4 regions of the Pantoea sp. LMR881 genome follow, and region 2 is predicted to be linked to each of the others. Evidence: predicted binding sites of a transcription regulator. Region 2 holds the regulator's gene; each other region holds the start of a gene.
The links. Region 2 encodes CRP, which controls carbon source genes, mostly activating them, when cyclic AMP is high. Its sites were predicted from a motif close to ATGTGANNNNNNTCACAT; they were not measured.

Region 1 (7,349 bases), 2.2 Mb from region 2:
GTCCAAATCGACGGTGTCTCGTGTATTAAACGGTAAAAATATCGTCAGGGAGGAGATCAAAGCACTGGTGTATAAAGCCATTGAAGAAACCGGCTATCGACCTAATCTGCTGGCGCAGCAGCTGGCCACGCAAAAAACCAACATGATTGGTCTGGTGATAACCAACGATGTTTATAACGGGCCTTTTTTTTCGACGCTGGTTTATAACGCAGCAAAGTTTTGTGAAGAGCACGATCGCCGCTTAATTTTCGCCGACGGCAAAATTCCGCAGAAGAAGAGATGAACGCTATCGATTTTCTGGTGCGGATGAAATGCGCCGGGGTCATGGTTTATCCGCGCCATATGAGCAGCGCGCAATTAGAAAAAATCGTCGCTGAAAGTCCGGTTCCGGTAATCGTGCTAAATCATAAATTAACGGGGCATGCCGATCGCGCCATCTTTATCGATCATTATCGTGGTGCTGAAAGCATGATGGATTACCTGTTCAGCCAGGGACATAAAAGAATCGCTTATATTCGCGGCAAGATGCCCTCACCCAGCAACTCGGCTCGCCAGCAGGCCTGGCAGGATAAATTAATAAGCCAGGGGCAAAAGGATTATGAAAAGCTAGTCGCGCAGGGAAACTGGAGTATGGAAAGCGGTTATCAGGCGGCGCGGGAACTTATCAGCCGACAGGAAACCTTTACCGCTATTCTTGCTGGCAATGATGATATGGCCTTGGGGGCGATAAAGGCGTTAAAAGATCTTAACCTGGAGGTTCCGGAAGCGATTTCAGTGGCCGGTTTTGATAACGCAACGACTGGTCATTACTTTTCGCCTGCGCTGACCACCATCGATACGCCGCTCGACCAAATGGTAAAACGCGCGGTAGAAATTATTCTGGATCTACCGCATGACGAGAGTCGTAACAGTTTGTCCGGAACGCTGGTAATAAGGGAATCGGTAAGCCGGAGATAGTGACTCAGTGGACAAATCCATGTCAGAGGTTTCTGCCCGGTCACAGGTTTTACGCTTTCGCAAATACCAGTCAGTTGCTTAACTGACTGGCATTACGGATATTCCGCCCTGCTTTTTACTTAAAATATCACTCAAGGAAAAAGACCGGTTTTAGCGCCTGACTGACCGGACTGTTGTCGGGATTTGACGGCATCAAATCTTTCATTGATGCCCACCATCGTTGACAAACTTCCGTCTGCGCCACCGCATTCCAGCGTTCTTCCGACTCGATTTCCACACTGGCAAACAATAAATTGCGTTCGGCATCCAGCCAGATAGCATAATTGTGCGCGCCGTGTGCTTTCAGCGTCTGTTCCAGCTCAGGCCAGATTGGGGAATGCCGACACTCGTACTCTGCGTGGCAATCCCCGTGCACCTGCATAACAAAGGCTCTACGCAGCATTAGCAGGCCCCACGTCTAACGCCGCCTGCCATGGCGTTACGCCAAAACGCTCACCCAGCGCCACCAACTGTTCAGTGGTAATACTTTGACGTATGCCCCCATCGACAACACCTTCACAATCACCTCTGACGATTTTTCAGCGGTGTCGATCAGGCCAAAGGCTTCGTCCAGCGTCGGCCCGGTGCCAAAGATGCCGTGGAATGGCCACATCACCAGCGTATGAGAGGCCATTTGTTCTGCAGTCGCAGCGCCGATGCCATCCGTGCCGGGCACCATCCACGGCAAAATACCGACGCCATCCGGAAATACTACTAAGCATTCGGTGCTGCCTTCCCATAACAAACGGGTAAAGCGTGCAGAATCCAGCTCAACCACATAGCTCAGCGCCATGAAATTGGTGGCGTGACAGTGCATGATGACGCGATCCGCACCGTTACTGACCGCTTTGCGTACGCAGTGCGACTGAAAATGCGATGCCAGTTCCGACGTCGGCAGCCCGCCATTGACCAGGCCCCAGTGAATTTTATACGACAGACCTTTGTCATCGACCTGCAAAAGCACCAGTGAATCAGCCGGATCGAGCTGAACATTACGGAAGAACTTGCCGGAACCGGTAACTAAAAACCAGCAGTTAGCCAGAGCCGGAGCCGGTTGCGTCAGTTCAATACAGCGGGGTTCGGCACAGAAATCAGCGGCAAAAGGCGTCACCTCCTCTTCCAGCAAACGCAAACTGACGTTACCACCGTTGCGCTCATCCCAGCCTTTTAACCACATATCACTGGTGGCTTTAACCATTCCTTTAACAAACCAGGAAGAAAGAATGCTTTGCATAGTGGATCCTTAACGTTGACTCAGAATGTGTTGTTCGTAATGGCGTACTTCACTTAGCCAGCTGGCATCTGCCGGAACATCGTGACGCAGACACCAGGCTTCCCAGACGGCCTGCCACGGCAGAGATTTTTGTTCTTCCAGCAGCGCCAGGCGTGCGGTGTAATCGCCTTCCGCTTCGATCCTGCGCAGCCGTTCTGTTGGCTCCAGCAAGGCGCGTAGTAAAGCCTTTTTCGCGTTGCGCGTGCCAATCACCCATGCTGCGATGCGGTTGATAGAGGCATCGAAGAAATCGAGGCCAATGTGAACCTTATCGAACAGTTGATGCCGCACGATTTCGCTGGCAATCGCCTGCGTTTCATCATCAAGCAGCACCACATGGTCGCTGTCCCAACGCACTGGACGGCTCACGTGCAGCAGCAGACGTGGCACATAGAGCATGGCGGCGGAAATTTTGTCAGAGATAACTTCGGTTGGATGGAAATGGCCGGCATCCAGCGTCAGCGCAGTCTGGCGACTGCTGGCGTAGCCGAGGAAAAATTCATTCGATCCCACGGTGTAGCTTTCAGCGCCAATACCAAACAGCTTGCTTTCAACCGCATCAATGTGGTGCGCAGGGTTTAACTTCTCGGCGATGATCTCATCCAGTGCGTTCAGCAGACGCTGACGCGGAGCCATACGATCAACCGTGATATCTTTCATGCCATCCGGCACCCAGATATTCATCAACGACGGCGTGCCGAGCTGTTCGCCAAAATATGCGGAGACACGACGGCTGGCTTTACAGTGATCGATCCAGAACTGGCGAATGTTATGGTCAGCATGCGACAGCGTAAAACCATCGGCACTGAGCGGGTGCGAAAAGCAGCTTGGGTTGAAATCGAGTCCCAGACTGTTTTGCTTTGCCCACTCGACCCAGTTAGCGAAGTGCTTAGGTTCAATCGCATCACGCTCAACAGGTTGATCGCTTTCAAGATAAATGGCATGCAGATTGAGGCGCTTGGGACCCGGGATTAATGACAACGCTTTATCAAGATCGGCGCGCAGTTCCTCTGCATTACGGGCGCGGCCTGGATAGTTACCGGTCGCCTGGATCCCGCCAGTCAAGGTACCTTGCGGGTTCTCAAATCCACGAACATCATCACCCTGCCAGCAGTGCATAGACACAGGTACGCTATCCAGACGCTGAATCGCTTGTTCAACATCCACTCCTGTTTCAGCGTAACGTTGTTTCGCCAGTTCAAAGGCTTGTTCAATCAGCTTAGTCATAAGCAAGTTCCTTAGCAGGTTGACTCAGCGCCGTGAAGCGTGCCTGACAGGCAGCAAAGGCGCTGTTTGTTTGCGGTTCAAATTTTTCTAACGGGAAGTTGTCTGCCACGCAGCGACGGAAATCGGCCACGTCGGTGAATTCACCCAGCGCAATGAGCTGGCAACCGATATTGCCTAGCGTGGAGGCTTCTATCGGCCCAGCCAGCAGCGGAATCTGGCAGGCATCGGCACACAACTGGTTAAGGAAACGATTTTGGCAGCCACCGCCAACCACATGCAGCTGGCTGAAGGGTTTGCCGCGCAGTGCCGCCAGTTCGCTCATCACTTCACGGTAAAGCAGTGCCAGGCTGTCAAAAATGCAGCGCGCTAAGGCCGCCGCCGATTGCGGCACCGGCATACCCTGCTCAGCGCAGGCATTTTGGATCTCACCGACCATACTGTCAGGATTGATAAACCGCGAATCGTTGGGGTTAATCAGCGAACGGCACGCGGGCTCATGCGTTGTATCAGCAATTAATGCACACAGATCGTCGATATTCAGCTCGCTACAAATGCGTTGAAGCAGCCACAGCCCCATAATGTTTTTCAATACACGATAGCCCTCCGCGCCGCCCTCATTGGTCACATTGACGCGCAGCGCGGTTTCGGAGGCATAAGGTTGTAAACTTTCGAATCCCATCAGCGACCAGGTGCCTGAACTCAAATAGGCGGCGTCATCCTGCGTAAGCGGCGTTGCTAACACCGCGCTGGCGGTGTCATGCGTGGCGACGGCAATCACCGGAACCTTTGCGCCAGTGGCGCTTTGCCAGTGACCAATGGTGTTGCCTGGCGCTTGCGGCTTACCAAACCATTTTGCATCTACACCCGCCCAGGCCAGCAGATCAGCATCCCACTCACCGCTGTCAATATTGAGCATCTGGGTAGTTGTGGCGTTGGTGTACTCCCAGTTCATGTTGCCGGTCAGGCGATAATGCAGGTAATCCGGCATCATCAAGGCATGTGCCACACGAGCCTGCCAGTCGGGCTGCATTTGATGCAGCGCCCGCATTTGATACAGCGTATTGAAAGGAAGAAACTGAATACCGGTGCGGCTATAAATCGTGTTTTTACCCAGCTCACGCAGCGCCTGTTCCATTACGCCGTGGGTGCGCGCATCACGATAACTCACCGCTTCGCCAACGCGCTCGCCCTGCGCATCCAGCAACACCATGTCCACGCCCCAGGTATCAATGCCGATACTGTCTGCCACCGTTTTTTCAGCATCAAGTTGGGCCAGACCCGTGCGGATTTCGCGCTCCAGTTGCTCAACATCCCAGCAGTCGTAGCCATTACGGCGCTGACGCTGATTAGCGAAGCGGTGCACTTCGCGCACACCGATATGGCGGCTTGCGTCATCCCAGTGTGCGAGCATCACCCGTCCGCTGGAAGCGCCTAAATCTACGGCAACGATATTTCGCTTACTCATGGCGTGTTATTCCTGTGATTTGACGATCACAGAGTAGAAACCTTGCGGTTTCGCCACCTTCCCCGTACTGCCAGCGCGCCATTGGCGCTGGCAGACTGACAAAGAAGTTCGTGAGAGAGATCACAGAGGCAGCAGAGAACAGGATGTGACCTTCGCCGCAATTCTGTTATCTGCTGGGAATTTCTTGAATAAACAGCATGATTCCTGCTGAGTTAAGGTAAAAATTCAAGGTAAGGTTCGGGCGGCCTGTTTAGACTCGGTTACGGTTTTGTTAACAGTAACAAGAGGCGATCATGACCATTCTGCACAGTGCTGATTTTTTTCCGGAAGGCGATTACGCGATTGCTATTGAGCCGCGCGTACCACAGCAGGCCTTTCCTGAACATCATCATGATTTTCATGAAATAGTGTTAGTGGAACAGGGTTCAGGGATTCATGTGTTTAATGGTCAGCCGCAAACGCTCTGTGCCGGTTGCGTCTGTTTTGTGCGCGATCACGATCGTCATCTCTATGAACAAACAGAAAATCTTTGCCTGACCAATGTGCTTTATCGCAGCCCTGATGCGTTTCGCTTTCTGTCAGGATTGCAGGCGCTGCTACCTGTGGATAATGAGGGACAGCATGCCTCGCACTGGCGCATCAATCACAAAGTGATGGCCCAGGCGCTGAATGTGGTAGGACAGATGCGGCACGATGATGCGTGGTCGCTGGAAAAACAGGCGCGTCAGGAACAACTGTTTTTACAATTACTGGTTTTGTTACGTGAAACCTGTCGCAATGAGCAGGCTCAGGATCAGGAAGCGCGGTTACACCGATTGCTTGACTGGCTGAATGAGCATTACAGTGATGAGATTGTCTGGGAGGCGCTGGCAGATCAATTTTCGCTGTCGCTACGCACGCTACATCGACAGATGAAGCAGCAAACCGGCAGCACGCCGCAGCGTTATCTCAACCGGTTACGCCTGTTGCAGGCGCGTCATTTACTGCGACACAGCGATATGCGTATCACCGATATCGCTTTTCAGTGTGGCTTTGGTGACAGCAATCACTTTTCCACCTTGTTCAGGCGCGAATTTGGCTGCGCTCCACGCGCGGAGCGCCAACAGATGTTGTAAAGGAGTCAGCCATGCCGTTGATACTCAGTCGGGAAGATTACTTTCCCGCCACCAATTTGCCGGTGGCGGTGGCGGAGCGTATGCCCCAACCCTCTTTTCCGCCTCACCGGCATGAGTTCAGCGAGATAGTTATTGTCTGGCGCGGTAATGGTCTGCATATCCTCAACGATCGCCCGTGGCTCATCACCTGCGGCGATGTCTTTTATATCCGCGACAACGACTGCCACAGCTACGATGGCGTGAACGATTTGGTGCTGGATAATATCCTCTACTGCCGAGACCGCTTTGGACTTGCACTGGACTGGCATCAACTGCTGCCTCCGCAAGGTGATGATGCGCCCGGCTGCTGGCGCTTAACCACGCGCGGTATGGCGTTAGCGCGCAGCGTAATTACCCAGCTTGAGCGTGAAAGCCGCAAAACCGATCCGCTGTCGATTCAGTTATCTGAAGCTTTATTCCTGCAACTGGCGTTGATTTTACGCCGTCACGGTTATGCAGCCGATCGCCCGTGGGCACTGCCTGAAGGAGAACAGCTCGACTTGTTGATGTCAGCCTTACAAGGTGCCATTGCCCGCCCCTTCGATCTGGCGCTGTTTTGTCAGCAAAATCAGCTCAACGAACGCGCGCTTAAGCAGCTTTTTCGCCAACAAACCGGTATGACCGTGGGTCATTACCTGCGTCAGTTACAACTGTGTCAGGCAAAATATCTGTTACGCACCCAGGATTGTTTGATTGGTGAAGTTGCTGCCCGCTGCGGATTCGATGACAGCAACTATTTTTCCGTGGTGTTTACCCGGGAAACAGGTTTGACACCCAGCGCCTGGCGTCAGCGTTTCCTTGCCCCTCGCCTCACCAGTAAAACCACCGATATGGCAAAACCGTAAAGCGAGCCAGCCTTGCCGGCTCGCCCTTTTGCCATCAGGCCGCCAGACCCAGGCCGACAATGTTAGCGGCGATGATGATCACCACGCAGCCAATAGAGAGGACGCCAACCGGACGACGTCCGACTGATTTCCATTCTTTCATCAACAACCCAACCAAACCGCCACACAGGACATACAAACTCATGTGCAGCATCCAGCTTATATAGTCATACTGCGGCGGGATGTTGGCGTGGCCCCAGGCGTAAAAGAAGAATTGCAGATACCACATGGTGCCGCCGAGTACGGCAAACGCAATGTTAGCGAGCAGCAGCGGCTTCGCCAGTGAGAAATCCTTACGCACCGACAGCTCGCGTTTGGTTGCCAGACGGAAGAAACAGAACGCCAGATTC
Region 2 (7,349 bases):
ATAGCGCCGGTAAGGTCCGCTACCACACTATTGGGCGTGGGCCGGGAAATGCTTAGCCCTTTAATTGCCGCGAGCTGCTGTGCAATATAGTCGGCTGTGCGTTGTTCATGGAAAGAGAGTTCTGGATTAGCGTGCAGATGTCGACGCCAGGCAATGACCTGTGGCGCAATCTTATCGAGTAACGCCGTTAAATTTTCTCGCATAATAAGTGCCCTGAGTTAGTGAGCCTGCGGCTGTACGCGATAAGCGGCGGCTGGCAGAATAACCAGACCAGCAAGCAGCATTGCGCCAGCCAGAAACAGAAACACGGCGCTGTAATCTCCTGTTAACGCCAGTAAATAGCCCATCACAATCGGCGCAACAAAACCGCCTAGCGTCCCGCCGGTATTCACTAAACCAATAGTGGCGCCCATCACCTGCTGCGGCAGCCGCTTCATTGGCAAGGTAAAAACAGTAACGAAAGCCGCCATCAGGAAGATATCGGCAAAAAACAGCGATAAACCGATTACCCAGGCGTTTTCACTGACGTAAACCAGCCAAATCCCTGCGGCACTGAGCAACGCACTCAGGCTGATCACCCGATGCTCATGGCCCTGCATATAGCGTCCAACCAGCCAGCCGGTGGTCAGTGAGGAGATCCAGATGCCTAACCCTCCCGCTCCTACAATCAAACCGGAGATATGTACCGGAATCTCCCGCTGCTGAACCAAAAACTTGGGCAACCATGCCAGTAAGCCATAGGTCGGAATGTTGATACAAAAAATGGCAATAAACAGCATGATAACCAGCGGGTTTTTGATTATCTCTGACCACGGCATGGCGGCGCGCTGTTGCGAAGCTGATGAATGTTGACGCGGTAAGATCAGCAGGATCAGGGCTGCGACCACAATCACCAGCAGGCCAAGCCCGATAAAGGCGTGACGCCAGCCCGCCATGTTCAACACCGCGACGGTGATCACTGGCCCGACTGTCATTGCCAGACCGGATGATGAGAGCAGTATCGACTGTGCAAAAGTTCGCTGTTCAACGGCGAAGTTTTCGGTTACCGCTTTGGCGCAAGAGCAGGGATAACCAGAATGCCCTACGCCTGATAAAAAGCGGAAAACGATGAGGAGTCCCAGGCTGAATCCCATCAGGCCAAAGCAGATAGCAAACAGCCCCAGCAGACAAAGCGAAAGAAATGTCATCGCCCGGTAACCAAAGCGATCGTTAAGCCAACCTGCCGGGATTTGAAACAGCGAATAGGCGAGAAAGAAAATACCGGTGATATAACCAAGCTGGGTGGTGCTCAGCCCAAACTCTTTTTCGATGGGTAATAACGCAAACCCCATTACCGTTTTATCGATATAGACCAGGACATACCCGGTAAAAAGCATGGCAATCATCATGGGACGGGATCGTGTCGTCATCGCAACCTCGTTGCTCTGGGAATGATAAAGTAAAGGAAAAAGATGTGATACCTCTCACAATCACATAACATTCAGTGACTTATAACGTTCCCGTATCATTAAATAATCAGCGGCCCAAGATAAGATGGTATTTTGCTATCAGTGATAGCGATAAGGCATCAGGGAGACACAGCGATGGCCTATTTGCCCAAGCTGCAACAGTTACGCGTTTTTCAGGCTGTTATTCGACAGGGAAGCATTCGCTCGGCAGCACGGGCACTTCATCAGTCCCAGCCAGCCATCAGCCGGGCCTTGAAAGAACTGGAGCAGACGTTAAACACCACGCTATTTATTCGCAGTGCACAAGGTGTGATGTTGACAGAAAGTGGAAAAGTATTGGCTTCACGTACGCAGCTTATTCTCGAAGAATTGCGGCGCGCCACAGATGAAATTGATGTTATCAATCACTCTTCACAAGGTTCCGTTGCATTTGGCCTCTCCTCTTTATTAGCGTTTACCGTTTTACCTGGCGCAATTAAAAGCTACGAGAAGCACTATCCCGGCACGCGCTTTACGATTAAAGAAGCGCAACTTTCAACGCTGCTGACCCCTTTACGCGAAGGCATATTAGATTTTGCCATTGGCTCGCTCAGTTCTCATTTGCCGCTGGAAGCACTGCATGTCGAACCGCTGTTTAACGTGCCATTCTGTGTTATTGCGCGTCGCGATCATGCCTGTCAGCACGTCCGCAGTTTTGATCAGCTGCGCGATCAGCGTTGGATAATTCCAGAAACGGAGATGGGATATTATCCGTTACTCTCTGAATACATGGCGGATTTTTATCCGTCCCTGACAACGCCACCGTTGCGTACTGACTCGGTAGTCTGCGGATTGAGGCTGGTGCTGGAAGCTGATTTTCTGGCGGTAGTGGCGCAGCCGATGGCCCGATCTTTCGGCAGTGAAGTGACTATTCTCAATCTGTCAGCGATCCCGGAAGCGCATTATGGCGTGATCTGGCCAAAAAAATCGCCGCTCACCTTAAGCTCACAGCGATTTCTGAACCTGTTACGGCAACGTTGTGACAAATATGAGTGGCGTTATGCGGTAGCAACGACTTCGTAGCTGTGGGTAATTTCCACGCCTTTGCCCAACATAATTGCCACCGAGCAATACTTATCAGCCGAAAGATCAACCGCACGCGCGACCGCTTTGTCCGACAGATCTTTGCCGCTGACAATAAAGTGCAGATTGATATGCGTGAAGATACGCGGGGCTTCTTCACGGCGTTCTGACTTAAGCTTTACCTCGCAGTCGCGCACATCGTTACGCCCTTTTTGTAAAATGGATACCACATCTATCGCGCTGCAACCGCCCGCTGCCATCAATACCATTTCCATCGGACTTGGTGCTTTATCACCAGAATTACCGTCCATTAATACCTGATGACCAGACGATGACTCACCGAGAAACGTCAGACCTTCCACCCATTTCACTCTTGCCTGCATGTTTTTTTCTCCAGAATAGGGGGTTTTGCCGCCAGAGTACGCTTTCACCTGATAAACAGCAATCCAGAGAAATCCGCCCTTTGCTGAAGCGAGACAACAGAAGACAGTCGGCAAAAGCTGTGCTACAAAAAGAGCTGAAAATATTTTTCGTCACTCGATGGCGAAGCCGGGAAGAATTATGCGCACTGCGCCGAATGCAGCCCGAATAATTTCCTGAATGGAAAAACGCTTGAAGCTTTCATCGCCTGACAGGGAAAACTGCCCCCTGTATTTTGGGCACGATTACAACAGAGGATAATAGCGAATGGTTCTCGGCAAACCGCAAACAGACCCTACACTCGAATGGTTTTTGTCCCATTGCCATATTCACAAGTATCCCTCCAAAAGTACGCTGATTCACCAAGGTGAAAAAGCTGAAACGCTTTATTACATCGTGAAAGGATCCGTCGCGGTTCTGATCAAAGATGAAGAAGGCAAAGAGATGATTCTTTCGTATCTGAATCAGGGGGATTTTATCGGCGAGCTTGGCCTGTTTGAAGAGGGTCAGGAACGCAGTGCCTGGGTACGTGCTAAAACCGCGTGCGAAGTGGCAGAAATTTCTTACAAGAAATTCCGCCAGTTGATCCAGGTTAACCCGGATATTTTGATGCGACTGTCGTCGCAAATGGCGCGTCGCCTGCAGGTAACGTCAGAAAAAGTAGGTAACCTTGCATTTCTCGATGTTACTGGCCGCATTGCACAGACGTTGCTTAACCTGGCCAAACAGCCAGACGCCATGACGCATCCCGACGGCATGCAAATTAAAATTACTCGTCAGGAAATTGGCCAGATCGTTGGTTGCTCACGTGAAACCGTGGGCCGTATTTTGAAGATGCTGGAAGACCAGAACCTGATCTCCGCACACGGCAAAACCATCGTCGTTTACGGCACCCGCTAATTTCTGTCACTCCGGCGTGATGGCAACATCACGCCGTTATTGTTGCTGTCCTATGTGGCGTCGAATCATCTATCACCCCGAAGTCAATTATGCTCTGCGGCAGACGCTGGTGCTGTGCCTGCCTGTCACGCTCGGCTGGCTGTTTAACGATCTGCAAAATGGCCTGCTGTTCTCGTTAGTTCCCGCCTGTTGTAACATTGCCGGTCTGGATACACCGCATAAACGCTTCTTCAAACGCCTGATTGTCGGCGGCAGTTTGTTCGCACTCGGCAGTTTTCTTATCCAGTGGCTGACGCTGCAGGGCATTCCGTTGCCAGCCATTCTGTTCGCTATGCCGCTGCTGCTCGGTGTGACAGGTGAAATCAGTCCACTGCATGGGCGCCTGTTGCCGGGTGCGCTTATTGCTGCAATTTTTACTCTGAGTTTGATGGGACATATGCCGATTTGGGTGCCGCCACTGCTCTATATCGGCGGTACGCTGTGGTACGGCGTATTCAACTGGTTTTGGTTCAGGCTGTGGAAAGAGCAGCCGATGCGCGAAAGCCTGAGCCTGATTTACCGCGAGCTGGCAGATTATTGCGATGCAAAATATACCCTGTTAACCCAGCTTACCGATCCTGAAAAAGCGTTGCCTCCTTTGCTGGCGCGCCAGCAGAAAGTGATCGATATGATTAACACCTGCTATCAGCAGATGCATATGCTGTCAGCGAATGGCGACGAAAGCCATAAGCGGCTGAAACGCGCTTTTCAGATGGCGCTGGATTTACAGGAACACATTTCTGTCAGCCTGCATCAGCCGGAAGAGGTGCAAAAGCTGGTGGAGCAAAGCCATGCTGAAGCGGTGATTCGCTGGAACGCCAGTACGATTTCCGCGCGGTTACGCGTGCTGGCTGATGACATTTTGTATCACCAACTGCCCGATCGCTTTTCAATGGACAAACAGCTCGGCGCGCTGGAAAAGATTGCGCGTCAGCATCCAGACAACCCGGTCGGCAATTTCTGTCTTTATCATTTTAACCGCATTGCGCGGGTGCTGCGTACGCACAAGCCGCTGTATCAACGCGACCTGATGGCCGATCGCCAACGCCGCCTGCCCCTGATCCCCGCTTTACGCAGCTATCTCTCACTAAAATCCGCCGCGCTACGCACTGCCGGGCGCTTTGCAGTGATGCTGATGTTTGGCAGCGCGCTGGCTATGTTTTTCAATATTCCTAAACCTTACTGGATCCTGATGACCATTATGTTCGTCAGTCAAAATGGGTATAGCGCAACGCGAGTACGTATTCAGCACCGGGCCGCAGGCACCTTTTGCCGGTCTGGTGATCGCCGCCGCCACACTGCGTTTCGCGGTGCCTGAATCGCTCATATTGCTGATCATGCTGGCGATTACCTTTATCAGCTATGCGTTTACACGCAAATTTTACGGCTGGTCAATGGTCGGTTTCACCGTGACGGCGGTTTACTGTCTGCAACTCTTGTCACTGAACGGCGCAGAGTTTTTGCTGCCCCGCCTGATGGACACGCTAATGGGCTGTCTGATTGCTTTTGGTGGCATGGTGTGGCTGTGGCCGCAGTGGCAAAGCGGATTACTGAGGCAGAACGCACATGATGCGCTGGAAACCTATCAGGAAGCGTTGCGTATGTTACTTGGCCCTGAACAGTCGCCAGAAAAGTTGGCCTATCAGCGCGTAACGGTGAATCAGGCCCATAACGCATTGTTTAACTCACTTAACCAGGCGATGCAGGAACCGGCTTTTAATGCACAATATTTAAAAGATATGCGTATGTGGGTCACGCACAGTCAGTTTATTGTCGAACATATTAACGCAATGACAATTCTGGCACGCGAGCACACCATGTTAACCGCCTCGCTGGCGCAACAATATTTGCAGTCATGTGAGATTGCGCTGCAACGCTGTCAGCAACGGCTGGAATATGATGGTCCCGGTTCGCAAACGAATATACTGGAAGGACCCGAGAATCTTAATGAAGGGCCGATCACTATCGTTGAGCAACATGTAAAACGCATTCTGGGACACCTGAGCGTGATGCACACGATTTCGTCTCTGGCGTGGAACCAGCGACCACAGCATGGCCGCTGGCTGGTGAAAAAACTAAGAAAAGAATAATTTAAAGAGTGAATGAGAGCGTATTTAAAAAAACGCACTCTTTTAAATAACAAAAATTGAAAAATGGATTTATTCTATGAAGAATTACAACATTATTAAATCCAGGTTGATTCGAATTAACATTATGGCGTATTATCGCCTACTGCCACCATCTTTAATGTTAAATCTGCACCGGCTTTGAGATATTCAGTTTGCGCGAACACGGCATCTTTAACCATCGCTTCGCCAGGATCGGTTACTTCCTGATCCCGCACCTTTTCAATGCTTAAAAATAGCAGATGCATTGCAATGTCCATTGATTTTTGAAATGATTCAAGCGTCCGGTTTGAACCCATCTCACCGCGAACGCGATCCCAGCTTCTATCCGCTTCATCACGCAAAGATTAGAACTCTTCAAAAGAGACATTTCCATCGGTTTACATATCATGTAAACCTTCTTCTAAAGATAATGAGATTTTACTTACAATATAACCCTTAATTATTAGTAGGGTAGTGATAAAGCATGCCTTGCATTAAGCTAAACTATTACGCACATCGATAACAATAAATAACAGTGACCTTGCAAATAAAATTTATGCATTTTCCAAAATTATTTCAATGAGGATAAAATTAAAAACTGAGCAAATAAAGAATAGTCTTGCAAAAAATTAACAGTTTAAAAAGCAAAATAACCTTTATCTGTTTTTGATATTCCGTGACCAATACCACAAACAGAAAAGAGGCACGCCTTTTATTAGCACTAGCATTTAAACACTATTTATAAAGTTAATATTTTTATAAGTTTTATCAATTGAAAAATCCGCTACCGCTGTGTCAAAGCCCAATACTTAACAGAGATAATAACCGGGAGAAATTCGGGTAATGCTACGGCGAAAGAATCAACAGGTGGGGTTTTGCAGGGGTTTCTTGACGGGTTACAAGAGATAACCCGTCAGAGAAAATAAATGGCGGAATGAATTTATGCCTTCAGCACGGCATCTATTGCGGCAGCAAATCTTGCCATGCCTTCCTCGATATCGCCTGGCTCAATCACCAGAGAAGGCGCAAAACGGATCACATCCGTGCCAGCGACTAAAATCATTACCCCTTCCGCCGCTGCGGCGTTGAGGATGTCACGTGCTTTACCTGCATGCTGTGGCTTCAGCGCAGCACCAATCAGTAAGCCTTTACCACGAATATCGGCGAACAGATCATACTTCGCATCAATGGCTTTTAACGCTTCCACATATTGCTGACGACGGGTTTCAACGCCTTCCAGCACTTCAGGCGTGTTGATGATATCCAGCGCAGTTTCCGCAATGGCACAGGCCAGCGGATTGCCGCCATAGGTGGTGCCGTGTACGCCAGGTGTCATCGTTGAAGCAATGTCCTGAGTGGTCAGCATTGCGCT
Region 3 (7,349 bases), 1.0 Mb from region 2:
AATCATTGTCAGAATAAATGTTAAATATTCTTACTTTTACCAAACCTTACACGCGGTTAGCGGTTTAAACCGGGTTTTCCATAAGGAAAACCTATTTGTCAGAGGGGTTTTTCAGGGCGGAAATTTTGCGGCAGCAGAAATAAGCGACATGGCGCTTTTTCAGGCAACTCCCAGCACAAAAAGCAAAAGCAGGTGCAAAGCGATGCGCTTATCACTATTCTTGACGCCATGGTAGCAACTGGCCGTACACAGCACGCCTGATACCGTAAAAGAATCAATACGTTAATGTAACCACTTCCTTACAGCGTATGCCGCTGCGAACGAAGAATAAAAAACATCACGAGGTTTGTATGGAACAACAGCATGGCGAAACGCTGAAGCGCGGCCTGAAGAACCGTCATATTCAGCTGATCGCGCTGGGCGGTGCGGTAGGAACCGGCCTGTTTCTGGGCAGCGCATCGGTCATTCAATCTGCAGGTCCTGCCGTCATTCTGGGTTATGCTATTGCCGGATTTATCGCATTTCTCATCATGCGTCAGCTGGGTGAGATGGTGGTGGAAGAGCCAGTAGCAGGTAGCTTCAGCCACTTTGCTTATAAATACTGGGGTAACTTTGCGGGCTTTGCTTCAGGCTGGAACTATTGGGTGCTGTATGTACTGGTGGCGATGGCCGAGCTTACCGCTGTAGGGAAATATATACAGTTTTGGTGGCCCGATTTCCCCACCTGGGCTTCAGCAGCTATTTTTTTCGTGCTAATCAACGCCATTAACCTCACCAACGTAAAAGTGTTTGGTGAAATGGAGTTCTGGTTCGCCATTATTAAAGTTGTCGCAGTGATCGGCATGATCCTGTTTGGCGGCTGGCTGCTGTTTAGCGGTCAAGGCGGCCCACAAGCCACGGTACGAAACCTGTGGGAACAAGGCGGGTTCTTGCCAAACGGTCTTGGCGGACTGGTGATGGTCATGGCGATCATTATGTTCTCCTTTGGCGGTCTGGAACTGGTTGGCATCACGGCGGCAGAAGCGGACAATCCGGAAACCAGTATTCCAAAAGCCACTAACCAGGTGCTGTGGCGCATCCTGATTTTCTATATCGGTTCACTGGCGGTGCTGCTGTCACTGATGCCGTGGACACGCGTAACGCCTGAAACCAGCCCGTTCGTCTTCATCTTCCATGAGTTAGGTGATGCGATGGTGGCCAATGCCCTGAACGTGGTGATCCTGACGGCGGCGCTGTCGGTCTATAACAGCTGCGTTTACTGTAACAGCCGTATGCTGTTTGGCCTGGCACAGCAAGGTAATGCGCCTAAAGCCCTGCTCAAAGTTGACCGCCGCGGCGTGCCGGTGATGACCATTCTGGTTTCTGCTGTCGCCACTGCGCTGTGCGTATTGATCAACTACCTGATGCCAGGTGAAGCCTTTGGCCTGCTGATGTCGCTGGTGGTTTCTGCGCTGGTGATCAACTGGGCAATGATCAGTCTGGCGCACCTGAAATTCCGTAAGAAGAAAGATCAGCAAGGCGTGACTACGCGCTTCAAGGCGCTGCTCTATCCGGCAGGTAACTGGATCTGCCTGGCGTTCATGGCAGCGATTCTGCTGCTCATGGCGATGACGCCTGGCATGGCCATTTCGGTCTGGTTGATCCCGGTCTGGCTGGTGATTCTGGGCATCGGTTACATGGTTAAAAAGAAAACGCAGCAAGCCTAATCCTTTACCCGCCGGGGACTTAATATCACGGCGGGTTCTCTTTCAGAGATCTGATCTCAGTCACATTTTTCCTGCCCCACCTGTTTTGTCCATCTTCCTGACGAATTGTTGTCAGCCATCTTGCTGATTTAGCGTCAATAATTTCTCCTCACACTGGACGTACAGGAGAAAACCATGAAAACCTCAGCCCTCTCCTTTCGGGAAAAACTGGGTTACGGCATGGGTGATGCCGGATGCAACATGATTGGCGGTGCCATCATGCTCTTCCTTAACTATTTCTACACCGATGTGTTTGGTCTGGCACCGGCGATGGTCGGTATGCTGCTACTTTCGGTGCGCGTGCTGGATGCAGTGACCGACCCCATTATGGGCGCGATTGCCGATCGTACCCAAAGTCGCTGGGGCCGTTTTCGTCCCTGGTTGCTCTGGGTTTCCCTGCCTTACGTGTTGTTCAGCGTCTTGATGTTCACTACTCCAGACTGGAGTTACGACAACAAAGTTATCTGGGCTTTCGTCACTTACTTTTTGATGTCGCTGACCTATACCGCAATAAATATTCCCTACTGCTCGCTGGGCGGTGTTATCACTAACGATCCCGGCGAACGTGTCTCCTGTCAGTCGTACCGCTTCGTTATGGTCGGCATTGCGACCTTAATTTTGTCGCTTACTCTGTTACCAATGGCAGAGTGGTTTGGCGGCGAAGATAAAGCGCGCGGTTATCAGTTGGCAATGAGCGTGCTGGCATTGACTGGGCTGGCGATGTTTTTGTTTTGCTTTGCCAATGTGCGCGAACGTATACGTCCCGCGGTGCCCAGCCATGATGATCTGAAAAATGACCTGCGCGATGTGTGGAAAAACGATCAATGGGTGCGCATTTTGCTGCTCACCTTCTGTAACGTTTGCCCTGGCTTTATTCGTATGGCCGCTACCCTGTATTACGTTACCTGGGTCATGGGGCAAACGACCCATTTTGCCACGCTGTTCATTAGTCTGGGTGTCGCTGGCATGATGCTGGGCAGCACGTTAGCCAAAGTGCTGACCGATCGCTGGTGCAAACTCAAAGTCTTTTTCTGGACCAATATCGCGCTGGCGCTGTTTTCCTGCGGCTTTTACTGGATCGATCCGCACGCCACTGTAGCGGTGGTCATTGCCTACTTTCTGCTCAACATTTTGCATCAAATCCCTTCTCCCCTGCACTGGTCGCTTATGGCCGATGTGGATGATTATGGTGAATGGAAAACCGGCAAACGCATCACGGGTATCAGCTTCTCCGGCAACCTGTTTTTCCTGAAAGTCGGGCTGGCGGTGGCCGGTGCAATGGTCGGATTTTTACTCTCTTTTTATGGTTACGATGCGGGGGCCAAACAGCAGTCTGCCCAGGCTATAAACGGCATCATGTTACTGTTTACCCTTATTCCTGCTGTGGGTTATCTGATTACTGCGGGCGTGGTGCGACTGATGAAAGTGGATCGTCAGCTGATGCGCACAATTCAGGATGATCTTGCGCTGCGCCGCGAAAATTTCCGCGATTTACATGTTATTCAACGCGACGGCGTCGCCCCTCAAACAGGAGAAGTAAAATGAGCCCTCTCTGGCCGAATCCGTTTATCGAGCAGCGTGCCGATCCTTTTATTCTGCGTCATCAACAACATTACTATTTTATCGCCTCTGTGCCCGAATATGACCGGCTGGAGATCCGTCGGGCCACAACCTTAAATGGCCTGCGCACCGCTGAAGCGGTTGTGGTGTGGCGGAAAGCGGAAAGCGGGCCGTGTAGCGAATTAATTTGGGCACCAGAGTTGCACTATATCCATGGACAATGGGTAATTTACTTCGCGGCAGCCCCCACACGCGATATCAAAGATGGTTTATTCCAGCACCGCATGTATGCGTTGGTATGCGATGATGCCGATCCTCTCAGCGGCAACTGGCAAGCGTGTCGCCGTGTCTTCAGCCATATCGACAGTTTTTCACTGGACGCCACCTGTTTTACCCATCAGGGAAAAGAGTGGTATGTGTGGGCGCAAAAAGATCCCGCTATTCCCGGTAACTCTAATCTTTACCTGGCTGAGTTACTTAATCCCTGGACGATCAAGGGCACGCCGGTGATGTTAAGCCGTCCGGAATATGAATGGGAGTGTGCGGGGTTTAGCGTCAATGAAGGTCCCGCTGTAATTTTTCATGGCAATCGCCTGTTTATCACGTATTCCGCCAGCGCCACTGATGAAAATTACTGTATGGGTTTACTCTCAATTGCGCTGGATGCCAATCCGTTACAGGCTGAAGCGTGGCAAAAATCGGCACGTCCGGTGTTTGGATCAAACTGGGATAACCACCAGTATGGCCCGGGCCATAATAGTTTCATCCAGGATGAAGAAGGACGAGATATTCTGGTTTACCATGCGCGCAATTACACTGAAATTGAGGGCGACCCGTTATGGGATCCTAATCGCCATACCCGACTGAAATACTTTGAATGGCGCAAAGACGGTACACCCGATTTTGGCGTACCGCCTGCCGATTATACCAGTGCGCCGTAAATGGTTAAAAGCGCCACCACGACCACCAACACCAGTGACGTGCGCTTCGCTAACGCCACAGCAACACGTGGCGTTTCGACCTTGTCAGTATGCGGATCGCGTTCAAGGGAGAACTGCGCCAGGCTGGTCAGCACCTGATATTGCGTACGGTGGCGGTCGGTGAGTGAAGCGAACCAGGCTGGCAGGGCTTTTTCACCATGACCCAGCAAGGCATAAGCAACGCCTGCCAGTCTCACCGGGATCCAGTCCAGAATATGCAAAAGCCCATCAACCCCTGACTGCGCACGCGCCATCGGCGTTTGATGTTTCGCCAGCCAGCTTTGCCAGGCGCGCAAAAAGGCATAACCCACCAGCAGAACCGGCCCCCAGGAACCGCCCACCACTAACCAAAAAAGGGGAGCCAGGTAAAAACGGAAGTTAATCCAGATAAGGGCGTTTTGCAGCTCGCGTAAAAATTCACGTTCACTGCAATCAACCGGCACGCCATGAATAATCGTGAGTTCCGCCGCCATTGCCTGATGCGCAGCAACATCATTGTGGCTGGCTGCTTTCAAATAGTTGTGATAGTGGAGCCGCACTGAGCCAGCGCCGATACACAGCAAACCGACCACGATCCAGAACAGCAGTTGCGGCACACCAAACAGAATGCCTTTCAGGCTCCAGATCACCAGCGCCGTAACGGCCATCGCCAGCCCCATCATGAACAAGGTACGCATCATTGAGAAAGAGTGGCGACGATGAAAAACAGGCTCAAGTCGGTGATCGATCTGCCAGTGCTCGCCCAGTTTAAACAGACGCTCCCAGCCCAGAACTAATAACAAGGTAAACAACGTCATACATACTCCGAAATGATCAGAATTTTACTTCGTTAATAACTGCTTATAGTAGTGCCAGTCAAAAGCCGGACCAGGATCGGTTTTACGTTCTGGCGCAATATCGCTATGACCCGTAATACGTGAAGGCGTCAATGGATAGTGCTGTAGTAGCAGTTGAGTAATCTGTTGCAGCGCCTGATATTGCGCTTCGGTGTAAGGGGCAATGTCCGTCCCTTCAAGCTCAATACCAATTGAATAGTCATTGCAGTTATCACGCCCTTCAAATTGCGATACGCCGGCATGCCAGGCACGCTTATTGAAGGGCACATACTGAACAATTTCGCCGTCACGGCGGATCAGGCAGTGCGCCGCCACGCGCAAGTGCGCAATATCAGCGAAATAAGGATGTGCATCTGCCGGCAATGTTCCGGTAAACAACCGATCAATCCAGGGGCCACCAAATTCGCCCGGCGGTAAGCTAATGTTATGAATGACCAGTAATGAGGGTGCTTCTTCATCAGGTCGTTCATTACAGTGCGATGAGGGCACATGGCGCACCTCACTCAGCCAGCCTTGTTCAATTTTCATGTGATCCCCTTATCCCGGTCAGGCTGAGAATAGCATGAAATTTAAGGGGTTCTTGCGTCTTAATGCGTCATCACCGCAAAGTGTGAAAGGAGCTTGTTAAGGATACTAAACAAAAAGAGGGCCGTGACTGGCGCGTTACTGCCTTTCAGGCTATTGTGGACGCCACATTTATCTGTTCTTTTTGGAGCTAAATGCTTATGCCCACGCGTCGTTATGATCCAGACAGCCGCCGTCAGGCGTTGATTCAACGCATCGAAAGTGATATTCCCGAAGCCGTCGCCCGTGCTTTGCAAGAAGACCTGGGCGGTGAAGTCGATAGCGACCGTGATATTACTGCTCAATTGCTTCCTGCGGGCAGCCAGGCTCACGCGCAAGTGATTACCCGTGAAGCGGGTGTTTTCTGTGGTAAACGCTGGGTGGAAGAGGTGTTTATCCAGTTAGGCTCTCACGCTAACCTGACGTGGCATATTGAAGATGGACAAGCCGTTGTCGCTGACCAGCTTCTGTTTGAAATAGAGGGACCCGCGCGCCTGCTGCTTACCGCCGAACGCACCGCCTTAAATTTTGTCCAGACGCTTTCGGGGGTTGCGACTGAAGTCAGCCGCTACGTGACGTTGCTGGAAGGAAGCCAAACCCAACTGCTGGATACCCGTAAAACATTACCGGGACTGCGTACTGCGCTGAAATATGCTGTGCTGTGCGGTGGGGGTAATAATCATCGGCTCGGCTTGTCAGACGCCTTTTAATTAAAGAAAATCATATCATTGCCAGCGGTTCAATTCGTCAGGCGGTTGAAAAAGCGTTTTGGCTTCATCCTGATGTGCCTGTTGAAGTCGAAGTTGAGTCGCTGGATGAACTGAGCCAGGCGCTGGAGGCTGCTGCGGATATTGTCATGCTGGATAATTTCAGCCTCGACGAGATGCGTGAAGCTGTCAGGCTCACCCAAGGCCGCGCACTGCTTGAAGTGTCAGGTAATGTCACCGAAACCACATTGCCGCAAATTGCGCAAACCGGCGTTGATTATGTCTCGGTCGGGGCGCTGACCAAGCATGTGCGCGCACTCGATTTGTCGATGCGTTTCCAGCAGCAATAACCCTTCTTGTCGGGCTTACTGCCCGACACGTTTTGTGCACCCGCTTCCATCACTCTGCTCTCTCCAGTGTAATCACCTGAATTTGCTGCGTAGCATGCTTCATTTCACCAATCAGGCCCTGTCGCTAAAAGCGTAAAATTTTTAGGCTGCCCTCTTCTTAATCAGGAGATGTGTAATGAATTCTCAACGTGGTTTTACGCTGGTCGAATTGATGATCGTGGTAGGTATCGTCGCCATTCTGAGCGCCATTGGTTTACCTGCTTATCAAAATTATCTGCAACGTGCGGCACTTACCGACATGTTGCAAACCATGCTGCCTTATAAAACGGCTGTAGAACTCTGTGCCATTGAGCGCGGTGGTCCAACGCAATGTCAGGCCGGAGAGCGTGGCATCCCCACAGCAAAAGGGTCCCGCTATGTTTCCTCTTTAAGCGTCACCAATGGCGTCATTACCCTGGCGGGGCAAGAGAGTCTGAATGGTCTGAGCGTGGAAATGCTGCCGGTCTGGGACAGTAGCGAAGGCGTAATCAGCTGGCAGCGCGACTGTACCAGCAGCAATTCCAGCCTGCGCGATAGCTGTCTGGAACAGTTCCGCTTTGCTGATAAA
Region 4 (7,349 bases), 160 kb from region 2:
TGCCTGCCTGGTTTTCGTTGATGCCTTCCGCCATACCGCCAATGGCATAGCCCCATTCGCGTAGCCGCGTTGGCAGCTTGTTGAGTGAAGGCAGCAGACGATCCAGCGTCGGCGACTGGCTGGGACTGTCAAAGGGACGATCGTGTAACGCATGGGCCAGTGCAACCAGCATTGCAGCGGAAGAGTCGAAGCGGGCAATACCTTTTGGCGGTTTACTCATGATGATTCTCCTGCTGAATGCGCGCCAGGAAGGGGCGAATGGCGCGACAAAAACTCCAGGGATAAACATAATGCAGCGTATGGGTGCCGCCGCGCAGGGTAATGGTTTCACCGTTGGCTAACAAGGCGGCGAGTTCCTCAAACCAGCGCGCCGGAGAGACCGGATCGCGTGAACCGCGTAACAGTAAGGTCGGTGCAGTGACGTAAATCAGGCGACGCTCAATGCGGTCGCGCATCATGGCGCGCATGGTGCCAAAAGCACGCCACAAACCCGCCTTCGCGTAATCAATTTGCGTCAGTTTTTTTGGTGAGCGATGTGCTTCCAGCCGTCCGTTGCGCCAGTCTCGCCACATCTGACGCGGCAGGCTGCGTGCATGGCGGTCAATGGTCGGGCCTTGCAACACTAATCCAGCGACCGCTTCAGGATATTTGACTGCTAATGCCGCCAGAATCTGACAGCCGAATGAGTTACCGATCCAGATGGCACGCTGAAAATGGTTGTGTTGCAGCCACAGCCACAGGGCTTCCGCCAGCTCATCAACCGAAAGTATCGGCGCTTTTGCCGGTAACGCGCTGGCCCCAAAGCCGGGCAAATCAGGGACCAGAACGTGATAATCACGACTCAGTGCCAGTGCCAGCTCTTCCATTGAGCGGCCCGACATCACCAGACCGTGGACCAATACCACCGGTAAACCGCGCGTTTCGTTCGGCGTCACGCGCGTAAAAATGCGCCAGTCGCCTATCTGCTGGTAATAACCGGCCAGGCCAGCCTGATGACTGCGTGGCGATACCGGTGGGGTTTGCCTGAGCTGTTGCCACTTTTTCATGCCCCACACCACAGCTGCCGCCCCAAGGCCAATGCCGGCCACCAGTGCCACTTGCTTGCGTCGCTTACTCTGAATCGTTCGTCTCATCCGTTGCTCCTGTTCAGACGGTGTATTTCAGTGTAGGACGGGATTTAACGGCAGGCGGGTAATCAGATTAAGGGGATAACAGATTGCAGCAGCGCGCAGCAAAAAATGCTTTACGATTCAAGGTGAGGTTAACCGCTACGGTGGCGGCTGAATCACAACCGCCTGCGTGGTTTTTTGTCCGATACGGCGCAACGTGTCAGGAAAGGGTATTCCTGAGTCGGCCAATTTTTTCAATTTCGACTTCAACAACGTCGCCGCTAAACATAAACAGCGGCGGTGTGCGCTTCTTACCGACACCACCCGGCGAGCCAGTGATAATAACGTCACCAGGCGACAGCGGACTGAATGCCGAAATATATTCAATAATCTTTGCCACCGAATGCACCATGCTGCCGGTGTTATCGTTTTGCACTTCACGATCGTTAAGAAAGGTTTTAATCGCCAGCTGCTGTGGGTCGGCAATCTCATCTGCCGTGGTCATCCACGGACCGAACCCACCGGTCTGCGGCCAGTTCTTCCCGGCGGTAAACCAGGTAAACTGCATGTCACGCACCGTGGCATCCATAAAGCAGCTGTAACCCGCCACCACATCTAACGCATCTTCTGCTGTTATCTGGTGCGCCGCTTTACCAATAATGACGGCCAGCTCGCCTTCGTAATCAAACTCCTGCGTGGTAGCTGGCTTAAGAAGCGGCTGCTCGTGTCCTGTCAGTGAATCGGCAAAACGGATAAACAGCGTTGGCGCTTCAAGGGTTTCAGCAAACTCTTTACGCTTATCCGCATAGTTCATGCCGACACAAAATACTTTACCGGGATTTTCAATGACGGGCAGGAAGCGCAGTGCTGAAAAGGCGTAATCGACGGGCATAGCACGAAACGCATTCAGATCCGCCAGTGACGAGCGGGTGAGGAAAGTTTTTAGGTCAGGAGACTCTGCACCAAAGCGCAAACCGAGATCGATCACGCCATTTTCCCGCACAATACCAAAACTTTTTCTTTCCTGGTCAGGAAGATAAAAACTGCAAAGCTGCATTACGGCCTCGTTATTATAGAATTTCGCGCGCAGGGTAACAAAAGATGAGCTGAAAATCGTACACAGTTCTGCTTATCGTAGGTTCAGGCGCTGAAAAGGATGTTGCTGGCAGGCAGGGCGGAGAGAAAGTGATAATCACCGGTCGATCCCTGACCGCGATTATCGAGGGTTTCTTGCGGGATGCTTAATTTAATGCACCCGGCGGTACGTGTTTGAAAGTCTCAACGTATGCGCGGAACACGTACTTCATAAAGCGTTTCATGTCTCACCTGATTCAAAATTTGTTGAAGAAATACGCGAAAAGTATAGCTTCCAGCCGTTTTACAGGCAATAAATTTTGAAGTAGATCACAAAACGCGGCTTTTAACTTCTCTGTGCTCAGTTGAACAACTCAAGGTGCTGTATCAGAATGGTGGAGCCTACGGCAATTAATACTAAGCCGCCCAGGATCTCGGCCCATTTTCCAAGAACCGGGCCAATGAAACGCCCAACCAGCACGCCGGTCGTGGCCATTATGGTTGTGGCTGCGCCAATAGTTAATGCGGTGGCAATGATGTTGACCTGTAAAAGGCCAGGCCGACGCCTACTGCCAGCGCATCAAGGCTGGTCGCTACGGCAGTGGTAGCCAGTACCATAAAACCGTGTCGTTGCGGTGCTTCACAGGGTTCGGCTGAGGTCTGACGAAAACCTTCCATCATCATACGTCCGCCGAGAAAGGCCAACAGGATAAAGGCAACCCAGTGATCCCACGCCATGATGTAGCGGCTGGCAGCCAGGCCGATAGCCCAGCCAATGAGTGGCGTTAAAGCTTCAATGCAGCCAAAAATCAGACCGGTACGCAATGCTTCTTTAAAACCTGGACGATGCAGCGTCGCACCTTTGCCGAGTGCAGCGGCGAAAGCATCCATGGACATACCCAAAGCAAGAATGAGCGTGGCGATAAAAGTCATGATTTCTACTGTTGCGGTAAAAAAGCCAGCGTTCACGCTGATTTCACCACACATTTTGTTCAGTAATGAAAAAGTGCGCGCAGTCTAGCACGCATCCCTGCATATAAAAAGACAGTAAAATCATGGCTTTAAGTATAGCAAAGGCTATAACTTTTCCTTTGCGCCAGGCTTTTGCGCTAAGTTAATGGTGTTAAAGCGTTTTCTCCAGCCGCTCCTGCTTCATCAAACGCCGTTTTATCCTCTTTTACCGCCTGGCATTGAACCACATGGCAGATTACCGGAAAATGCCGGGCTGAAATTGAGGAAACGCCTGTCATGAATAACCCATTTGAAACGCTCATTATCCCTGGCGGCATTTTGCTGCTTGGCTTTCTTTCTGCCCTGCTCCTGCCCGCGCCCGCGTTCGGTATCAACCTGGCCCAGCATCTCATGGAGATATTCCATTTTCAGGATCTCAGCCAGCTCTATACCGTGGTTTTTTGCGTGTGGTTTTTACTGTTAGGCGCAGTGGAATTCTTTGTCATTCGCTTTATCTGGCGTCGCTGGTTCAGCGTTTAAGCTTGCGATGAAACGCGACATCACTCGCGTCCAGCGATAACAAAGCATGATGGCTGCGCACTTGCGCAGCCTATCCAAACATCACAAATTTGTAACATTACCTTTACAGTAGCGTGATTTACATCACGTAACCAAAAAAATCTACAATTTCTCAACTCTATTTTAACACCTTAAAATCAATCACTTAAACAGACAGACCGATTTTAACGTGCATTTTCAGGCAAATTTGGTCAAATCATTCCTGTAACATTTCCCGTCACTAACTTACTGAGTTAACAATAAAAAATCACTTATACCTTGTCTGCTATGATGATTAATTCTTATGCTGAATCATTTCTGCATTTAAAAAATAAACAAATGTTTAATTCAGATGCGAGAATGTTATATTCGCAAGACAAAGCATAACGTGCAGTTAACCGTTATTACCGCTTTAACCTATACCTGAGTCTTAACCTTTGAGAGATAGCGCAACGCGCCGAAAGAAGCGTGTCTATTTCGCCTGCAAACCTGTTGAGCTTCAGGTCAACAGAAGAGGAGATGTCGCCTCATGTGCAAATCTGCTGTAAACCTTGCGCTCGCGATGAGTGCCACTGGAAAGGACACTACCCCGGCGCAGGAGCGTAAAGATGTTGATGTCTTGCTGATTGGCGCGGGCGTCATGAGTGCAACGTTAGGTGCCTGGCTACAGGATTTAGAGCCAGACTGGTCGATCGAAATGGTTGAACGTCTGGACAGCGTGGCTGAAGAGTCGTCTAACGGGTGGAATAATGCAGGCACCGGCCACGCCGCGCTGGCCGAGCTGAACTATACGCCGCAAAAGGCTGACGGCAGCATCGACATCTCTAAAGCGGTGGCGATCAATGAATCCTTTCAGATTTCACGCCAGTTTTACGCTTACCACGTACAAAAAGGCAATTTGCAGAACCCGAAAAGCTTTATTCACACCACGCCACACATGAGCTTTGTCTGGGGTGACGATAACGTCTCGTTCCTGCGCAAGCGTTTCCAGGCGTTGCAAAAAAGCACGCTGTTCCGCGGTATGGACTACTCAGAAGATGCCGGGCAGATTGCAGAGTGGATCCCGCTGGTGATGAAAGGCCGCGATCGCAGCCAGAAAGTGGCCGCGACCTGGACCGAGATGGGAACTGACGTCAATTTTGGGGAAATCACCCGTCAGTTGATCGCCTCGCTGGCGAAAAAACCCCATTTCCGCCTGCGCCTGCGTCAGGAGGTGCGTGACATCACTCGCCTGAAAGATGGCCGCTGGCAGGTAACCCTCACCTGTCTGGCAAGCGGTACGCGCCGGACGCTGACGGCGAAAACGGTGTTTATTGGTGCCGGTGGTGCCGCCCTGCCGCTGCTGCAAAAGGCGGGTATCCCGGAAGCGAACGGCTATGCAGGCTTCCCGGTCGGCGGCTCGTTCCTGGTGACTGAAAATCCGGACGTGGTGCAGCAGCACATGGCGAAGGTTTATGGCAAAGCCAGCGTGGGCGCGCCGCCGATGTCGGTGCCGCACGTTGATACGCGCGTGCTGGATGGTAAACAGGTGCTGCTATTTGGCCCGTTTGCGACCTTCTCTACCAAATTCCTTAAGCAGGGTTCACTGCTGGATATGTTCGCTTCACTGAACACCACTAATCTGCTGCCCATGATGCAGGTGGGTCTGAAGAGTTTTGACCTGGTGAAATACCTGATGGATCAGGTTTTACAGAGCGATCGTGACCGAATGGATGCGTTGCGTGCCTACGTGCCGCAGGCGAAGCAGGAAGACTGGCGTTTGGTAACAGCAGGCCAGCGCGTGCAGATCATCAAAAATGATGAGAAAGAGGGTGCCGTGTTGCGCCTCGGCACAGAAGTGGTGGCATCTGAAGATGGATCGATCTCGGCGCTATTGGGTGCATCGCCTGGCGCCTCTACTGCGGCACCCATCATGCTGGAGCTGCTGCGTAAGGTCTATCCTGAGCAGATGGCATCGCCGGAATGGCAAAATAAAATCCGTGCCGTTATTCCTTCCTGGGGCCGCAGGCTCAACGGTGACGTTGCGCTGACGGAAAAAGTGCTGGCAGAAACCAGCCGCATATTGCAGCTTGATTATGCGCCGGTTACGCCAGTGGCAGCGAACGACGAGGGCCGCGAAACCGCCCATGTCGTGGGAAAGTAACCTACTGATCCTTCTGTTAAGGCCTCGCATTGCGAGGCCTTATTATTTTCTGCCCGCCTGGTCGACTTGCCGATTCTCTATTAGGGTTAGTGATGTGCTGCAGATCATCTGCCCGCTAAATCAGGAGGAAATTGCATGTCTCAACCGACCGCCGCTGATGAACTCACCCTGCTGGATCGCTACTGGCGCGCCGCCAATTATTTGTCAGTCGGACAAATTTATCTGATGGCAAATCCGCTGTTACGTGAGCCGCTAAAACCGGAACACATCAAGCCGCGCCTGCTCGGGCACTGGGGCACCACGCCTGGACTGAACTTTATCTATGCGCACCTGAACCGCATCATTCGCCAGCGCGATCTCAATCTTATCTATATTTGTGGGCCTGGCCACGGCGGACCGGGAATGGTAGCGAACACCTGGCTGGAAGGCAGTTACAGTGAGATCTATCCGCACATCAGCCAGGATGCAGAAGGCATGCAGCGGCTGTTTAAACAATTTTCGTTTCCTGGCGGCATTCCCAGCCATGCAGCACCCGAAACGCCGGGTTCAATCAACGAAGGCGGCGAGCTGGGCTACTCACTGTCACATGCGTTTGGCGCAGCCTTCGATAATCCCGATCTGGTGGTGCCTTGCGTAATCGGTGACGGTGAAGCTGAAACCGGACCGCTGGCATCAAGCTGGCACGGCATTAAATTTCTCAATCCTGAGCGCGACGGCGCTGTGTTGCCGATTCTTCATCTCAACGGCTACAAAATTGCTAATCCCACTCTTCTCGGACGCGCCAGCGATGATGACCTGCAGCAATTGTTCAGCGGTTACGGCTATGAGCCGCTGTTTGTTGCGGGACACGAGCCAGAGAAGATGCACGTGCAGATGGCTGAAGCACTGGATAACGCTTTTGAGAAAATTGCGGCTTTTCAGCAGGCAGCACGCAGCGGTCAGCCCAGTGATGCGGTGCCGCGCTGGCCGATGATTATTCTGCGCAGCCCCAAAGGCTGGACCGGCCCGCAAACGGTGGACGGAAAAAAAGTCGAAGATTTCTGGCGAGCGCATCAGGTGCCGGTATCAGCCTGTCGCGAGAATGACGAGCATCGCAAAATTCTTGAAGAGTGGATGCGCAGCTATCAGCCTGACGATCTGTTCGATGAGCAGGGGCAGCTAAAAGCAGAACTGCGCGCGCTGATACCCCAGGGCGACAAGCGCATGGGTGCATCGCCGTTTGCTAACGGTGGCATATTGCGTCGGGAGCTGAATGTGCCCGATATCCGCGAGTTCGCTTTTGATACGCAGCACCCCGGCTCGCAACAGGCGCAGGCCACGGAACAACTTGGTCGCTACCTGAGCGCCATTTTTCAGCGCAATAAGGATAACTTCCGTCTGTTTGGCCCGGATGAAACTGCGTCGAACCGCTTAACGCCGGTGTTTGACGTAACCGGGAAAACCTGGCTTGAAGCGGTCAAACCTTACGATGAGCAGCTGGCGCGCGACGGTCGGGTGATGGAAATTCTTAGCGA

Region 1: the regulator CRP is predicted to act here: its motif matches at 5,105-5,122, upstream of rhaB (rhamnulokinase).
Region 3: the regulator CRP is predicted to act here: its motif matches at 1,755-1,772, upstream of O3W44_RS09580 (glycoside-pentoside-hexuronide (GPH):cation symporter).
Region 4: the regulator CRP is predicted to act here: its motif matches at 2,502-2,519, upstream of azuC (stress response protein AzuC).

Annotation. Positions count from the first base shown of each region.
Region 1 covers NZ_JAPVOK010000002.1:473,043-480,391, forward strand. The annotation lists gene O3W44_RS04015 (LacI family DNA-binding transcriptional regulator) at 1-283, shown strand, start outside; gene O3W44_RS04020 (substrate-binding domain-containing protein) at 280-957, shown strand; gene rhaM (L-rhamnose mutarotase) at 1,085-1,399, opposite strand; partial or broken gene rhaD (rhamnulose-1-phosphate aldolase) at 1,389-2,230, opposite strand; gene O3W44_RS04035 (L-rhamnose isomerase) at 2,240-3,496, opposite strand; gene rhaB (rhamnulokinase) at 3,489-4,961, opposite strand; gene rhaS (HTH-type transcriptional activator RhaS) at 5,255-6,076, shown strand; gene rhaR (HTH-type transcriptional activator RhaR) at 6,088-6,960, shown strand; gene rhaT (L-rhamnose/proton symporter RhaT) at 6,995-7,349, opposite strand, start outside.
Region 2 covers NZ_JAPVOK010000002.1:2,626,453-2,633,801, reverse strand. The annotation lists gene O3W44_RS14145 (amidohydrolase) at 1-203, opposite strand, end outside; gene O3W44_RS14140 (MFS transporter) at 219-1,409, opposite strand; gene O3W44_RS14135 (LysR substrate-binding domain-containing protein) at 1,584-2,510, shown strand; gene O3W44_RS14130 (OsmC family protein) at 2,486-2,893, opposite strand; gene crp (cAMP-activated global transcriptional regulator CRP) at 3,198-3,830, shown strand; partial or broken gene O3W44_RS14120 (YccS/YhfK family putative transporter) at 3,883-5,959, shown strand; gene O3W44_RS14115 (hypothetical protein) at 6,082-6,339, opposite strand; gene argD (bifunctional acetylornithine/succinyldiaminopimelate transaminase) at 6,918-7,349, opposite strand, start outside.
Region 3 covers NZ_JAPVOK010000002.1:1,630,685-1,638,033, forward strand. The annotation lists gene aroP (aromatic amino acid transporter AroP) at 351-1,706, shown strand; gene O3W44_RS09580 (glycoside-pentoside-hexuronide (GPH):cation symporter) at 1,881-3,290, shown strand; gene O3W44_RS09585 (glycoside hydrolase family 43 protein) at 3,287-4,246, shown strand; gene ampE (beta-lactamase regulator AmpE) at 4,228-5,082, opposite strand; gene ampD (1,6-anhydro-N-acetylmuramyl-L-alanine amidase AmpD) at 5,107-5,649, opposite strand; partial or broken gene nadC (carboxylating nicotinate-nucleotide diphosphorylase) at 5,847-6,742, shown strand; gene ppdD (prepilin peptidase-dependent pilin) at 6,918-7,349, shown strand, end outside.
Region 4 covers NZ_JAPVOK010000002.1:2,464,385-2,471,733, reverse strand. The annotation lists partial or broken gene O3W44_RS24685 (hypothetical protein) at 1-220, opposite strand, end outside; gene O3W44_RS13400 (alpha/beta fold hydrolase) at 213-1,133, opposite strand; gene O3W44_RS13395 (fumarylacetoacetate hydrolase family protein) at 1,330-2,166, opposite strand; gene azuC (stress response protein AzuC) at 2,351-2,428, opposite strand; partial or broken gene mntP (manganese efflux pump MntP) at 2,545-3,116, opposite strand; gene O3W44_RS13385 (DUF1158 domain-containing protein) at 3,432-3,674, shown strand; gene mqo (malate dehydrogenase (quinone)) at 4,222-5,835, shown strand; gene O3W44_RS13375 (phosphoketolase family protein) at 5,971-7,349, shown strand, end outside.